One region of the Agrobacterium sp. DE0009 genome, then DNA from elsewhere that is predicted to be linked to it. Evidence: predicted binding sites of a transcription regulator. Region 1 holds the regulator's gene; the other holds the start of a gene.
What was found. Region 1 encodes PhoB, which activates phosphate uptake and scavenging genes when phosphate is short. Its sites were predicted from a motif close to TGTCATNNANCTGTCAT; they were not measured.
Positions count from the first base shown of each region.

Region 2: FS804_RS01420 (LTA synthase family protein) is a predicted target of PhoB. The motif match lies at 1,710-1,726, and genes of this name have one in related genera.

Region 1 covers NZ_VEIU01000001.1:1,520,911-1,524,533, forward strand. The annotation lists gene FS804_RS07685 (aspartate aminotransferase family protein) at 1-894, opposite strand, end outside; gene FS804_RS07690 (GcrA family cell cycle regulator) at 1,326-1,859, shown strand; gene phoB (phosphate regulon transcriptional regulator PhoB) at 2,038-2,721, opposite strand; gene phoU (phosphate signaling complex protein PhoU) at 2,753-3,448, opposite strand; gene pstB (phosphate ABC transporter ATP-binding protein PstB) at 3,574-3,623, opposite strand, start outside.
Region 2 covers NZ_VEIU01000001.1:268,340-271,962, forward strand. The annotation lists gene FS804_RS01420 (LTA synthase family protein) at 1-1,651, opposite strand, end outside; gene FS804_RS01425 (NAD+ synthase) at 1,878-3,557, shown strand.

The sequences.
Region 1 (3,623 bases):
AAAGCCGTCAGCAAGAACAACATCAAGGACCGCATTGCCGACGGCCATCGCCAGCGGATTGCCGCCATAGGTCGTGCCGTGCACACCCGCCGTCATGCCGGAAGCAGCTTCGGCCGTTGCGAGGCAGGCGCCAAGCGGGAACCCGCCGCCGATACCCTTGGCAACCGCCATGATATCGGGCGCGACGCCGGTGTGCTCATAGGCGAAAAGCTTACCCGTACGTCCGACGCCGGTCTGAACCTCATCGAAGATCAGCAGCATGCCATGCTCGTCACAGAGCGAGCGCAGCAGTTGCAGGAATTCCTTCGCCGGCGCGCGGATGCCGCCCTCGCCCTGAATCGGCTCGATCAGCAGCGCTGCTGTTTCGGCCGTGATGGCGGCCTTCAGCGCATCGACGTCACCGAAGGGAACCTGATCGAAACCTTCAACCTTGGGGCCGAAACCTTCGAGATATTTCTGCTGGCCACCAGCGGCAATGGTCGCCAGCGTCCGGCCATGGAAGGCGCCTTCAAAGGTGATGATGCGAAACTTCTCAGGATGGCCCTTGGAATAATGGTAACGGCGTGCGGTCTTGATCGCGCATTCCAGCGCTTCCGCGCCGGAATTGGTGAAGAAAACCTTGTCGGCGAAGGTTGCTTCCGTCAGACGCTTGGCAAGCTTTTCCTGGCCCGGCACTTCATAGAGGTTGGAGACGTGCCAGACCTTTTCGGCCTGCGTCTTGATCGCCTCCACAAGGTGCGGATGGGCATGGCCCAGCGAATTCACAGCCACGCCAGCCGCAAAATCGAGATATCGCTCGCCGCTTTCCGTGTACAGCCAGACGCCCTCGCCTCGCTCAAAACGCAGGGGGGCTCTTGCAAATGTATCGAACAATGGCGCGGCGGCTTCGGCCATGGCTGTATCACTCCTTGCGCAAATGCGCTGTAAGACGGTTGTCAATAGGCTCTTAGGGTTATCCCTTGCCTGAAAATCAAAAATGCCGCCTCGCGGCGGCAGGGGCACTATTGTCACTTCGCTTGCCGATGTCAACAAAAGTCCGTATTCCCTAGGGTTCTCAAGCCCTAGTAGGTGGCTGGGCGCCAGACCCAAGGTGTTGCCTTTCTGACTCAACTCGCCAGCAAGTTGGGGAAAACCGCAAAATCGATTCGAGATGATTCCCGCGACTCTTGCCACGGAGTCTGCGTGGCACTAGGTTAATCGCTAATTACTAGACTGCAATGCGGCGGAACTAGTCACCAAAAATCAGGCAGAAACCACACTCGCGGCACACCCGCGAGACGGAGAGGGATTCTGCCAAAAATACACGCGAAAAGCGGAGAAGCGGCATGAACTGGACAGACGAACGGGTCGAAAAGCTCAAGAAATTGTGGTCCGAGGGACTTAGCGCCAGCCAGATAGCAGCGCAGCTGGGCGGCGTCAGCCGCAACGCCGTCATTGGCAAGGTCCACCGTCTCAACCTGCCGGGTCGCGTCAAGGCTGGCGGTCCTGTCACTTCGGCGCGCACAGCGCCCAAGCGGACTGCTGCCCCTGCCCCTCGCGCGGCGAATTTTGCTGGCCGCGTCAACGCTGCACCGGCACGGATCCTGACGCGTTCCAACGCCGCGACCGCCCTTCAGGAAGAGGTCGGCATCGAGACCGCGGAAGTTCTCGATTACGTTCCTTCCAGAAACGTCGTCACGCCAATCTCCCGTCGTCTGACGCTGACGGAACTGACCGAGCGCACCTGCAAATGGCCGGTCGGCGACCCCTTGAAAGACGATTTCCATTTCTGCGGCTGTGAAGCGCTGGAATCTTCGCCCTATTGCAAGTTCCATGCGAAACTCGCCTATCAGCCGGTAAGCGAGCGCCGTAAGGCTTGAGTGTTGCGGCACGCATTCGACACTCAAAAACTACGGGCCTTCGGGCCCGTTTTTTTGTGCCAAAACCAGAGCGGATCGGGATCAACCACAACAAAAGGCCCGACACCAATCCGGTTTCGGGCCTTTTGTTTTCGCGGAAAATTACCTTGATGGAACGCGCCAGTCGGATGGCGTCCGCTCAGGCTTCCATGGAATAGCCGGCGCCGCGCACCGTGCGGATGACATCCTGCATGTGCGAAAAATTAAGCGCCTTACGCAGGCGTCCGACATGCACGTCGACGGTACGCTCATCGACGTAGATATCATGGCCCCAGACACCATCGAGCAATTGCGAACGGGAGAACACCCTGCCCGGAGAGGTCATCAGGAATTCCAGAAGGCGAAACTCCGTCGGACCGAGACGCACTTCACGGCTTTTGCGGTGAACGCGATGCGTCTCGCGATCCAGTTCGATATCCCCGCATTTCAGCACCGAAGACAGAACCTCGGGGCGGGCCCGGCGGAGCATGGCCTTGACGCGGGCCATGAGTTCCGGCGTGGAGAACGGCTTGACGACATAATCGTCCGCACCCGTTGCGAGGCCACGAACACGTTCGCTTTCCTCGCCGCGAGCCGTCAGCATGATGATGGGCAGGCGTTCCGTTTCCGGCCGCATTCTGAGCCGACGGCAAAGCTCGATACCGGACACACCAGGCAGCATCCAGTCTAGAATGAGAAGATCGGGGGTACGTTCCTGAAGCCTGATTTCCGCCTCGTCACCACGGGGTATCGTGTCGACATCGTATCCCTCAGCCTCGAGATTGTAACGAAGAAGGACGCTGAGCGCTTCCTCATCTTCCACAACTGCAATCTTGGGCACCATATGCTGAACTCCGCAAGGCTTTGCCTGTCTCTTACTCGGTCACCGAACCGAGCGTGTTGGAACTGTCGTCCTTCGGACGCTCGCCCTCCGGCTGGCTGCCGGTGGTCATGTAATAGATTGTCTCGGCGATATTGGTGGCATGGTCGCCGATGCGCTCGATGTTCTTGGCGCAGAACAGAAGATGCGTGCAGGTCGTTATATTGCGCGGGTCTTCCATCATGTAGGTCAGAAGCTCGCGGAAGAGCGAGGTGTACATGGCATCGATTTCCTCATCGCGCTCGCGGATGGCATTGGCCTTCTCGGCGGAGCGGGTCGAATAGACGTCGAGGACTTCCTTGAGCTGCACCAGCGCCAGTTCCGACAGGTGTTCGAGACCACGGGCAAGCTTGCGCGGCACGCCGGTGCCGGCAACCGCAATCACGCGCTTGGCCGTGTTCTTGCCAAGATCGCCCACACGCTCGAGATCGGCTGCAATACGCAGCGTGCCGATGATTTCACGAAGGTCTGCCGCCATCGGCTGGCGCTTGGCGATGGTGACGATTGCCTTGTCGCCGATCTCACGCTCGGCGTGATCGAGGATGGTGTCGTCAGAAATGACTTTCTGCGCCAGCGCGGCATCCGAGTTCACGAGCGCCCGCACGGCGTCGGCACACATCTGTTCGGCAAGGCCACCCATTTCCGAAATACGGCGTGTGAGGAATTTCAACTCCTCATCATAGGCGGACATGATATGCGAATGGGTCGTTGTCTGGTTCACGGTCTAGTCCTCCGGCTTGGCCTGCAGGCCGTGCCCGGAGCGGGACACGGCAGCGGCACCAGTCTTGTTCGGTTTCTTTGAAGCGCCGGCCTGTATCAGCCGAAGCGGCCCATGATGTAATCCTGCGTGCGCTGATCATCCGGAT
Region 2 (3,623 bases), 1.3 Mb from region 1:
TGATGGTGCCGATAGTCTTGCGCACGCCCTTCTTCGAGGACCAGACGACCAGCGGCGTTTCGTGTTCTTTCTTCATCACCTCCAGCGGCGCGCGGCGACTGGCCACCATGCCCGGCATGTAGCCGCTTTCCACGAAAGTCTGGCCGAGCGGCGGCAGATGATCGCCGAAGAGCACAATGATGGTCTCACGGTCGCGTTTCTTTGCCCAGCGCATCAGCTTCAGCAGCGCGTCGTCGGCTTCGGCCACGCCTTGAGAATAGGTGGCGAGCGCCTGCGAGGCGGAGGCGGAAAGATCGCCCGTCACGCCGATCGTATTGTCCGCATAACGGTCAGCCTCGTAAGGGCCATGTCCCTGCAGGGTGACAGCAAAGAGGAAGAGCGGGTTCTGCGCCTTGTCGGCGGTCTTCATGATCTCGTCCATCAGCGCGTCGTCGGAGGCAAAATTGCCGCGTTTTTCCATCGCGGGCAGCGTCTCTTCCGAGCGGAATTCCTCGAAGCCGAAGTTTTTGTAGACCTGCTTTCGGTTCCAGAACCATTCCTGGAACGGATGCATGGCAATGGCGGAATAACCTTCGCCACGGAAGAAGCTGGCGAGCGAGGGTACCGGACGACGGATGTATTGCTGATAGGGAATGCTGCCATAGGGCAGGAAGGCGTTGGAGAAACCGGTCAGCGCCTCGAATTCCACATTGGCCGTCATGCCGCCGAATTCTGGCGAAAACACATGGCCCGACTGTTTGGCGCGGATCGTTTGCATGGGATCGGTCGAGAGATGCACGTTTTCGAGCCGGGTTGGATCCCAGAGAGACTCGCTCATCAGCATGATGACGTCAGGGTAATCACCCTTGTTGGCGGCAAAAGATGCCGGTTCGGAGTTGAGTTCGGCGACGCTGTTTTCGCCGTAACCCTCCGGCGCCGAGACATTGGCCATCGGAATATTGAAGGCGAAGGCCAGCAGGAAGCCGTTATGGCGGTAGTTTTCCTGCTGGTCCCACATCATCGGGATGATGTTGAGCCGGTCGCGCGCCCAGGAATAATGCGAGTAGTCCATCAGCGAGGCGAGGCCAGCGAGCACCGGAAGTGTCAGTGCAAGGCCCACGGCCCGCTCCCGTAACCGCAGCACCGGCGAGTGGCGGCGCGCCAGCAGCCAAAGGGCGGCAATAGCGGCGATCATGGCGCAAAGGCCGAGACCCACCAGCAGCGCTGTCAGCGGCTGCGCCTTCAACATGGTAGGCAGAAGCTCGACAATCTGCCGTCCGAACAAGAGGTCTGATGGATAAAGCGGATCGGAAAGGTAGGTCTGCTTCTGCGCGGAGATCAGCCCCACAAGGGCGCAAAGCGGTGCGACCACGATAAGCGACAGATAACGTCGGCCAAGCAGCGAATCCAGCAAAACGAGGAGGGCAAGCACGGCGGCGACCGTCGTCATGCCGGGGCGGGCCGAGGAGGTGAGGAATGCGCCAATATCCGTCAACGAACCACGAGCGATCCATTCGAGCAAAATGACGAGCACCAGCGATGCAATCGCCAGATGGACAAGCGTGGAAGCGGTGCCCGCAAGCTTCGAAAGGCTCTTAAGTCCCGCAGGCGAAAAGACAAATCCAGCCTTTTCGGAAGCCGTTGTTTTTGGCGCCGAATGTCTCAAACCCATACTCCGGTATTTCAGGCGACACGGCCGATCCGGGGAGGTGAATCGGGTGTCGCAAAAGTGTCATGTAACTGTCACATAAGCGCGATGAACGCGACATGAACTTTAAGGAATGCGCATATAGGCGCGATAACCTTCGCGTGAGGGCGGCAGTGTCGAGAAGCGTACGAATGAGTGAAGGGGGAATTGCTGCGTTGCGGAGCGATCACGGGCGCGGTATTGAAGGGACATGAGCGACAGACACGATATAGCGAACCATCTGCGGATTGCCGTCGGGCAGTTCAATCCCACTGTTGGCGACGTGGCGGGCAATCTCGCCAAGGCGCGTGAGGCAAGGGCCGATGCGGCAACCCAGGGTGCCGATCTTCTGCTTCTGACCGAACTGTTCATTTCAGGCTATCCGCCTGAGGATCTGGTGCTGAAGCCGGCTTTCCTGAAGGCGTGCCTCAAGGCTGTCGAGGAACTGGCAGCCGAGACTGCGGACGGCGGGCCGGGTATCGTTATCGGCTTTCCGCGACAGGGCGAGACCGGTCGGCACAATTCCGTGGCGCTTCTGGATGGTGGCAAGATCATTGCGCTGCGCGACAAGATCGACCTGCCGAATTACGGCGAATTCGACGAGAAGCGCGTGTTCTCCGAAGGGTCGATTTCCGGCCCCTATAATTTCCGCGGGGTGAGGATCGGTATTCCGATCTGCGAGGAAATCTGGAACGACATGGGCGTCTGCGAGACGCTCGCCGAAAGCGGGGCGGAAATTCTGCTGGTGCCGAACGGTTCGCCCTATTACCGCGGCAAGCTGGACGTGCGCCATCAGGTGGCGCTCCGACAGGTAATCGAAAGCGGGCTGCCGCTGGTTTTCGCCAACCAGCTGGGCGGACAGGATGAGCTTGTTTTTGATGGCGCCAGCTTCGGCTTCAATGCCGACAAGACACTTGCCTTCCAGATGAGCCAGTTCGAGGCGACGCTTGCCGTAACCGACTGGAAACGCACGGCGGATGGCTGGCGCTGCGAAAGCGGGCCGTTTTCGAAGATTCCCGAAGGCGAGGAAGCGGATTACCGCGCCTGCATGCTGGGCTTTCGGGATTACGTCAACAAGAACGGCTTCAAGAGCGTGGTACTCGGGCTTTCCGGCGGCATCGATTCGGCGATCTGCGCCGCCCTTGCGGTCGATGCGTTGGGTGAGGAGCGGGTGCGCTGCATCATGCTGCCATACCGCTATACCTCGGAAGAATCGCTGAAGGATGCCGCAGATTGCGCAAAAGCGCTCGGCTGCCGATACGATATCGTGCCGATCGTCGAGCCGGTGGAAGGCTTTCTCTCGGCGCTGTCAGAACTTTTCGAGGGCACGGAAGAGGGCATCACCGAGGAAAACCTGCAGAGCCGCACGCGCGGCACCATCCTGATGGCCGTTTCGAACAAGTTCGGATCCATGGTCGTGACGACGGGCAACAAGTCCGAGATGTCGGTGGGTTACGCCACGCTTTATGGCGACATGAATGGCGGCTTCAACCCCATCAAGGACCTCTACAAGATGCAGGTCTACGCCATTTCCGCCTGGCGCAACGCCCATGTACCGCCGGGCGCGCTCGGCCCTTCCGGCGAAGTGATCCCCGCCAACATCATCGCGAAGGCTCCATCCGCCGAACTGCGTCCGAACCAGACCGATCAGGATTCGCTGCCACCCTATCCGGTGCTGGACGATATTCTGGAATGCCTTGTCGAAAAGGAAATGTCGGTCGAGGAAATCCTGGCGCGCGGCCATGATATCGCGACCGTGCACCGGGTGGAGCATCTGCTTTATCTCGCCGAATACAAGCGCCGCCAATCAGCGCCGGGTGTGAAGATCACCAAGAAGAATTTTGGGCGTGACAGGCGGTATCCGATTACCAACCGGTTCCGGGATCGGTAGGGCGTTTTGGGAAGGCGCGTTTAACGCGGTACCTGCTGAATGAATTGGGTCAGCGCATTGAGAGAC